2 regions of the Peribacillus sp. NPDC101480 genome follow, and region 2 is predicted to be linked to the other one. Evidence: riboswitches for the same ligand, from Rfam matches in the RefSeq annotation. Region 2 holds a riboswitch; the other holds the start of a gene.
What was found. A riboswitch is a leader RNA that binds a small molecule or an ion and turns the genes downstream of it on or off. The one in region 2 is predicted to bind FMN.

Region 1: linked by a shared signal. The riboswitch ahead of ACQKMF_RS05720 (ECF transporter S component) and the one ahead of ribE (riboflavin synthase) in region 2 are both predicted to bind FMN.

The regions. Positions count from the first base shown of each region.
Region 1 is NZ_JBNNSB010000001.1:1,139,973-1,144,253, forward strand. It holds gene ACQKMF_RS05710 (hypothetical protein) at 1-16, shown strand, start outside; gene serA (phosphoglycerate dehydrogenase) at 151-1,725, opposite strand; FMN riboswitch at 2,068-2,203, shown strand; gene ACQKMF_RS05720 (ECF transporter S component) at 2,370-2,951, shown strand; gene ACQKMF_RS05725 (ferredoxin) at 3,079-3,327, opposite strand; gene ACQKMF_RS05730 (helix-turn-helix domain-containing protein) at 3,618-4,281, shown strand, end outside.
Region 2 is NZ_JBNNSB010000006.1:175,615-179,895, reverse strand. It holds gene ACQKMF_RS20095 (DHH family phosphoesterase) at 1-485, opposite strand, end outside; gene ribH (6,7-dimethyl-8-ribityllumazine synthase) at 880-1,350, opposite strand; partial or broken gene ribB (3,4-dihydroxy-2-butanone-4-phosphate synthase) at 1,428-2,066, opposite strand; gene ribE (riboflavin synthase) at 2,085-2,723, opposite strand; FMN riboswitch at 2,870-3,000, opposite strand; gene ACQKMF_RS20075 (TspO/MBR family protein) at 3,203-3,940, shown strand; gene megL (methionine gamma-lyase) at 3,937-4,281, opposite strand, start outside.

The DNA.
Region 1 (4,281 bases), on a different contig from region 2:
GAACCAAGTGAATTGATGCAGCGGGGGCTTAGATTTAATAAATATGAAGGCTTTTCATATGATGGTGCGTTATAAACACACTGTCCATGGTAAGCAAAAGCCACTTGCATTCACAGAAAAAGTGCCCGCGCTGACGGGCACTTTTTTGTCTTATAATGAAATACGGGCCATGAATGTAATTTCTTCCGTTTCCATTAAAAATTGTTTCATGTTATCTTCCAATGGTAAATCAAAGCTCAAAACCATGATGGCTTCCCCGCCAGCTTCTTTACGGCCAACCTGCATGGTGGCGATATTCACTCCGTGATCACCCAGGACCTTACCTACGTTACCGATTACACCAGGTTTATCGGTATGCTGGATATAAAGTAAATTCGGTTCTGGATGAAAGTCGATTTTGAAACCATTCAAACTTACAATTCGAGAACCGTAATTTTCGATATAGGTCCCACTGATCGTTAATTCACGGTGGTCACCTTTTACTTTAAGGCTGATCAAATTCGAGTAACCTAAAGAGTTCGTAGAGATTTTTTCACCAACGGTTATGCCACGCTCTTTTGCGATCAACAAGGCATTCACTTCATTTACAGATGCATCGACTCTTGATCTGAAAAAGCCGGAGATTAGACTTTTTGTAAGAATCGCTGTATCGAAATCCAATGATTCTCCGGCATACGTAACGGAGATCTCCTGAATTCCTTCATTCATGCACTGAGAAGCAATGGATCCCATTTGCTGAACAAGTTGATAGAATGGCTGTACTTTTTCAAACACTTCTTTAGATATGGCTGGCAGGTTGATCGAACTTGAGACTGGATTTCCTTCGAAATAGGTCAATACCTCCTGGGCAACCTGTACGGCAACATTTAATTGGGCTTCTTTAGTTGAAGCACCCAGATGAGGTGTAGCAATGACGCTATCCAGTTCAAGCAGTTTATGGCCAATTGGAGGTTCTTCGACGAAAACGTCCAGTGCCGCCCCTGCGACATGTCCTTGAACTAACATTTCATATAAATCATCTTCGTCCAGAATACCGCCCCGGGCGCAGTTAAGTACATAAACCCCTTTTTTACAGGTAAGCAGTTTTTCTTTATTGATTAATCCTCTAGTTTCATTCGTAAGTGGTGTATGAACAGTAACGATGTCTGCTTTAGGAAGCAATTCATCTAACGGCAGGGCAGTTACGGACATTTTCTTTGCACGATCGACAGTAAGGAACGGATCATAGACAATGACATCCATGCCGAATACCTTAGCGCGTTTGGCAATTTCCCCTCCGATACGTCCAAAGCCAACTATTCCTAATGTTTTACCACGAAGTTCAGTACCCGTATATGAAGAACGTTTCCACTCCCCATTCTTCAGTGAAGCATAAGCTTGCGGAATGTGGCGCATTAATGATGCCATCATGGCGAATGTATGTTCAGCTGTTGAAATGGTGTTGCCGTCAGGTGCATTAACCACGACAATCCCGCGTTTTGTCGCCGAGGGGATATCTATGTTATCAACACCGACACCAGCGCGTGCTATAATTTTTAGCTGCGGCATACGGTTCATTAAATCCTCTGAAACCTTCGTAGCACTTCTTACAAGAATTGCATCAATCTGATCAAGTTCGTTTGCAGCTTCCTCTACGGTCTTTTGAATAAGATGAATATTGGATGCCTCAGATAGCGGTCCGAGTCCTTCTGGTTTAATGGCGTCTGCTACTAAAATCCGATACACGACTTAACACCTTCCTAGGAAAAAATTATCTTAAATTTCAGTTAATTTTACAATTGAAATGCTGAATATGTCAATTTGGCTTAACTGGATGTAAGCGCTTAATAGAATGGTAATCTTCTGATCATCTGTTTAATGTCGCGATATAAATGGCTTCATCAAGGATTGAATAGTGTAAAAAAATAATTTTTATTATTTCGAATCTTCATTTTGTGTATCCACTATTTATTTTAAGCCATTCACTGTGACGATCGATATTCATACTGAATGAATCAACTGAGAAAAAAAGTGCTATCAAAAAACAGGTAATTCAGATATAATGGGAAGTATAAAAAAATTTTATAGATCTATCTTCGGGGCGGGGCGCAATTCCCCACCGGCGGTGATGAAGAGTTTCTTCTTCTAAGCCCGCGAGCCTTACAAGGCAGGATTTGGTGCGATTCCAAAGCCGACAGTATAGTCTGGATGGGAGAAGATGGAGGTTCCTGAGTGCGTTTCAACAGTTATTTGCTGAACGTTTGTTTGATGTAACCTTTAATTTATCCCTTTAATTCTATTGGAATTAAAGGTTTTTTTATTGAACATCAACATATTTTGGAACCCTAACCTCTTTTTCAGGTAGATCGGAAAAAGAAGGAGAGAGACCTATGAAAAAGAACAAAGTGAAAAAAACGGTCACACTTGCCATGATGGGAAGCATTTCTTATTTATTGATGCTTTTAAATTTCCCGTTTCCGGGATTCCCGCCTTTTCTCAATGTTGATTTTAGCGACATACCAGCACTGATGGCGGCATTGATTTTCGGACCGATGGCTGGAATTCTAGTCGAGTTCATTAAGAACCTATTGGATTTAGTCATGACAGGGACCTTGACTGCTGTACCTGTGGGGCATATCGCTAACTTCATAGCCGGAATACTGTTTGTCTTGCCGACTTATTATGTATTTCAGAAAATCAATTCAAAAAAAGGGATGACATTCGCTTTACTTGCGGGAACAGTTTCCATGGCAGTATTCATGAGTGTTTTAAACTATTATGTCTTCTTACCGGCTTATACCTTCTTTATGGGATGGGATGCAATGTCGGCACCCGAGTCAAGAAAGCTCGTTACGACGGCAATCTTGCCTTTCAATGTGATAAAAGGCGTACTCATCACATCCGTATTCATGTTGCTGTTCATTAAATTACAGACATGGATCAATAAACAAACATTATATAAAAATGCTTAATGGCATTAACGATAGAAATAAAAAAACAACCGGATATTCGTATTCGGTTGTTTTTTTATGCCTGTTTCATTTTGGGATGGGGAGATGGCAAAAAAAAAGCCATTTTCGATTGAAAATGGCTTGTACGTTATTCGAATTTAAGTGCATCTCCGTCAAATGCCTCGTCAGCAACTTTAATAGAATCCGTTGGGCATCCTTCAAATGCATCCATCATGTCATCTATAAGTACATCAGGAATTTCAACGATTCCCTCGTTATCGTCAAGGGTAACAAATGCAATCCCTTCGTCATCGTAATCATATATATCTGGTGCCGCTGCTCCGCAAGCTCCACAAGCTATGCATGTTTCTTTATCCACAATAGTAAATTTAGCCATGAATATAACCCCTCCTAAGTTGATTGACAACTGATAATCTTTTTATTTCAGATTATTATCTCTTTCTTATTGTAAGACCGAATGCCAAACTTTTCAATAGAAATTGTATTGATAATAACTATCATGTAGCACAATGTCAACGGAAAACATCGAAATACTTAACTTGGTTCTTTCCATGATTCGTCATTTAGTCACATAATTTTCCTTGTATTCATCAATAATAACGGCGATTTTTGCAGTTATTTGTTACAATGGGTTTATTGGTTAAATGAAACAAGGATGTGAGTCCCATGAATAATTATCTACAGGCCATCATTCTATATGCGATAAAAAAATTTCAAGGCGAACGCTCCATTTATGCTATATACCATATGCTGCAGGGGAAGAAATCGTCACAAACAATCCAGGATGCCCATTTATTCGGGCTAACAGATATTTTTGGGACAATACCTCGATTTACCCGTCAGCAATTAAATCAAAACATTGAACATTTACTTAAGCATGACTTGATTAAATTAACGGATAAACCAGATGCATATGAAATTAGTATGCAAGGTGAAGGAATGTTAGTCGATTACTTTAAAAATAATCCTTTTCCGGCGTATATTAATGGTTGGAAATATCACAATATCATCCCGGTTTTCTGGGGAAGGTTAAACTTACTCATTCAAACCATATCCCATATTGTCCACAATGAAAGACGTTTTTATCCGATACAAAGAAATCCCAAAATCCAATTCTTCGTAAAGGAATTTTTACATGCCAATCGTCAGGATCGAGCATTGATAGCCCAACATCTATATGATGAACTGATATCCCTTTTAGAAAGTCAAAGTGATATGAAACGAGACATATTCATTTTGAAAATAACCGGGATAAACAGGATTGGACTTACGTTTGAACAGATTGCAAAAAGGAAGGATGTAGAAGAAGAGTATGTCCGCTTTACATTCC
Region 2 (4,281 bases):
AAAAACAGGTCATTCAATCGTTTTGCCGTTGTATTTTTATTGACTTCCCATTCCCAAGTATCGTATTGTCGGACCAATTCAACGAATTCAGCGACAATGCTTGAAGGTTCCAGGTATTTATTTTCAACTGCATACTGATAGAATAATGATGTCGCTGCCGTCTGTTTACCATCTTCCTGTTCGACAGTTACAGATGCCCAATCATGTTCGTTCAAATGCAATGCTGACTTATGATGATCGATCAGCAGCGCTTTGCCTCCATCTTCCACAAACTGAGTAATCATTTTTTCGTTATCTTCATCAACCGATAGATCAGTAACGATCAATGTATCTTCAAGCTTGGCCTGCTCAAGAAATGCTCCTACGTTCTGATTAAGGCGACCAATTGAATTATAACTTACCACTACTTCTTCTCCGAAGGCCAGCTTAGCTATAATGCCGCAGCCGACTCCATCTAAATCATTATGTGTAAAGAGATGGTACACACAAACCCCTCCTAGTAACTAATAAATTTACTTTTCCCTAAAGACATGAATTTCAATTGCAATCTTTACAATTGTAGCATAATCATATCCGCATATTTTATCATGCTTCCATTACGTGATGCTTTTGTTCGTTTTTTTTTTCGAAAAATCCCCTGATGATTCTTTATTTTCCATAATTTATAACGTCCATTACTTTGAAATCGAGATTTTTCCATTGAAGAGGTTGCTGTGAGTGGTGAAGATCAGCATTCACTAATCGATCAAATGGCTAGGAATTTTACGAACTTTGAAGAATTGCTTAATGGTTTAAAAAGCCAGACCCAATCCGACAAATGATCCGGTACATCAAAAAAAGCCGCAGGGACGTTATTCCCTGCGGCTTCCTTATACCAAATCACTGTTCAATCAATTTTCCAAGGTTGGCCATTTCAATTGCACTAACGGCCGCTTCATAGCCTTTGTTACCTGATTTTGTTCCTGCACGTTCAATCGCTTGTTCAATATTTTCAGTTGTCAGCAAACCGAAGATAACCGGTACACCCGTTTCCAAGGAAACGGAAGCCATGCCTTTAGCCGCTTCATTACAGACATAATCATAATGTGAAGTGGCACCCCTGATTACCGTTCCAAGACCGATTACCGCATCATATTTACCTGTATTCACAAGTTTTTTTGCAATTAACGGTAGTTCAAAAGCACCCGGGACCCAAGCGATGTCAACATCATTCTCATCAACGCCATGACGCTTAAGGCCATCCAATGCCCCTCCTAAAAGCTTGCTTGTGATAAACTCATTAAATCTTCCTACCACGATACCGACTTTCAATCCTGATCCGATTAATTGTGCTTCAATAGTTTTCCCCATGTCCAATTCCTCCTAATTTTAAAAAACAATATAATTTTTTGTTCTGTAAGATGTAATTACTTAAATCCTCAAGCTTTCGGGATGTTCAGTTCAAGCTCCTGGTTCCCGATAGTATCATTTTGTTGAAGATACCTAATCAAATCGGCTATCGTAATGAACTTCAGGTTGAATTTATCAGCGATGACTTCTAAATCGGATACCCGGGCCATCGATCCATCTTCATTCATGATTTCACAAATGACACCAGCTGGAGCGGCACCGCATAACTTCGCCAAGTCCACCGATGCCTCTGTATGTCCCGCCCTCCTTAATACGCCGCCTTCTTTTGCGACTATCGGAAAAGTGTGACCAGGCCTTTGGAAATCTTCAGCGACCGAATCTTCATTAAGAAGCTCAAGGATGGTCAAGGACCTTTCAAAAGCACTGATTCCTGTAGAGGTGCTTTTATGATCGACACTTACCGTAAAAGCAGTGCCATGATGATCGGTATTTTTTCCAACCATAGGATGCAGTTTCAATTTCGCTGCCAGTTCTTCAGTGATGGTTGTACATATCAAACCACGTCCATGAGTCGCCATGAAATTAATCGCTTCCGGTGTCGCCTTTTCGGCCAGCACTACAAAATCCCCTTCATTTTCACGGTCTTCATCATCGGATACGATTACTACCTTGCCTGCCTTCAAATCTTCTATCGCTTCTTCTATTGTATGGAACATCATTACACCGCCCTTTTATTAGAATCCATGCTCTGCCAAAAACTCTAAATTCAGTCCTGGTTTTGGATTGCCATTTTTCATTTGATGTATTATATATTTCCCTATCATGTCGTTTTCGATGTTAACGATATCGCCAGCCGCTTTTTGTCCCAATATGGTGTCCTGATGAGTCAATGGAATCAGTGATACAGTCAATAGGTTCCTTTCGATCCCAAATATCGTCAAGCTCGTTCCATCAATGGCCACGGATCCTTTTGGAATGCAAAAGGCACTGAGCCCCTCTTCCAATTGGATTACATAATATACGGCATTTTCTTTCCGTTCTTTTTTTATGATCGTTCCGGTTCCGTCGATATGACCTGAAACAAAATGACCGCCAAACCTTCCCTGTGCACTCATGGCTCGTTCAAGATTCACAGGTGATCCCAATTTCAATGTCCGTATCGAGGAAGCTTTGACCGTTTCCGGCATCACGTCGACAGTAAACAAACTTTTAGTGAAAGACGTTACCGTTAAGCAGACCCCGTTTACTGAAATACTATCCCCCAGATGAACATCTTCAAGGATTTTTTCAGAACGAATCGATAACTCCATACTGCTTTTTCCTTTGTTCATGGAATGAACGGTACCGATATCCTCAATGATTCCCGTAAACATGTTTTTCCCCCTTTTATAAAATATAAAAAACCCCTTAGGATGACCTAAGGAGTTAGCAGGAGAAATGAGTGAAAAAAATTGTATACCTAAAAAGCCCAACATTTTCATTTTTGAAAAATTAGGCGTACGTATACACTTGGGTTCCACACGTCCTTCTCCCATCCAGACTTTACTGTCGGCTTTGGAATCTCACCAAATCCTGCCTTTAACAGGCTCGCGGGCTTAGAATTTCTTCATCACCGCCGGTTGGGATTTTCACCCGACCCCGAAGGACTAAAATAATATGAATCTTTGAATATTTTATCACCATAAAGTGAAGATGTAAAATTTCTAACCTTAAATGGTTCAATTGTTACAGAAACTTCCTCTCTTTATGGAAAAACGACCTCCAAAGTCCCCGATGTGCTCCAAAGAGGTTAATCAGGCTAAATATGTGGAATAGGGTTAGAGGATCACAATTCCTATAAGGAGGAAGCCTTATGCTTATTTCCATCATCAACTTGATTTTCTATCTGTTCGTCGTCACGATGAATTTTTTAGCTAATTACCTGCCATTGAACGGCCAGACATCAGGAGAGATTTCCGATAAACTTGATGTCCTTTTCACTCCTGCAGGATATGTATTTTCCATATGGGGCTTGATCTATTTCCTGCTCGCCATCTGGGTATTCAGGCAGTTTTTAAGCAAACACCAAAACAGCCCTGCCTATAAGGCATCCTTCCCTTGGTTCGCTTTAAGCTGTGTCTTGAATGGCGCTTGGCTTTTGGCTTGGCACTATGAGCACTTTTTGTTATCCGTATTCATTATCATTGCTCTTTTGGCTACTTTAATGGTCATTTATACTAACATAAAAAAAGTGGAGCACACGCCTTTCGACCTATTTCCGTTTTCCGTTTATACAGGCTGGGTAAGTGTTGCAACTATCGCTGACATTTCTTATTACCTCACGTATATCAAATGGGACGGTTTTGGGGTTTCCAGTTCAACCTGGACGATCGTCCTGCTGATTGCAGCAACAATCCTGGCTTTCGTCTTTGCAGGTAAAAACCGGGATTGGTGCTATCCTCTCGTATTCGTTTGGGCGTTCATAGGGATCGGGATACGAAATAGCTCCGCCTATCCGGTAATTACGGACATTTCTTATATCCTGGCTGTCATCACTTTTATCGTATCCATCACCATCTTCATTAAAAGTAGAAGGAATATGGTAGCCTAAAATGCTTGCTGAAGATCTTGCCAGACATCCTGCCAAGCTTCTAGGCCAACTGAGAGACGGACCAGCTGGTCACTGATGCCCATTTGTTTCCGTGAATCTTCAGGAACTGCAGAGTGCGTCATGGTAGCGGGATGCTGTATCAATGTTTCGGCATCCCCAAGACTTACGGCAATTTTGATTAGTTTCAATTTATTTAGGAATTCCTGTGCATCCTGTTTTGTGCCATGCAATTCGAAAGAGATAAGGCCGCCGCCATGTTTCATCTGTTTTTGCATTATATAATGATCCGGTGAAGCTTCATCACCTGGATAATATACCTTTTTCACTTTTGGATGTTTCTT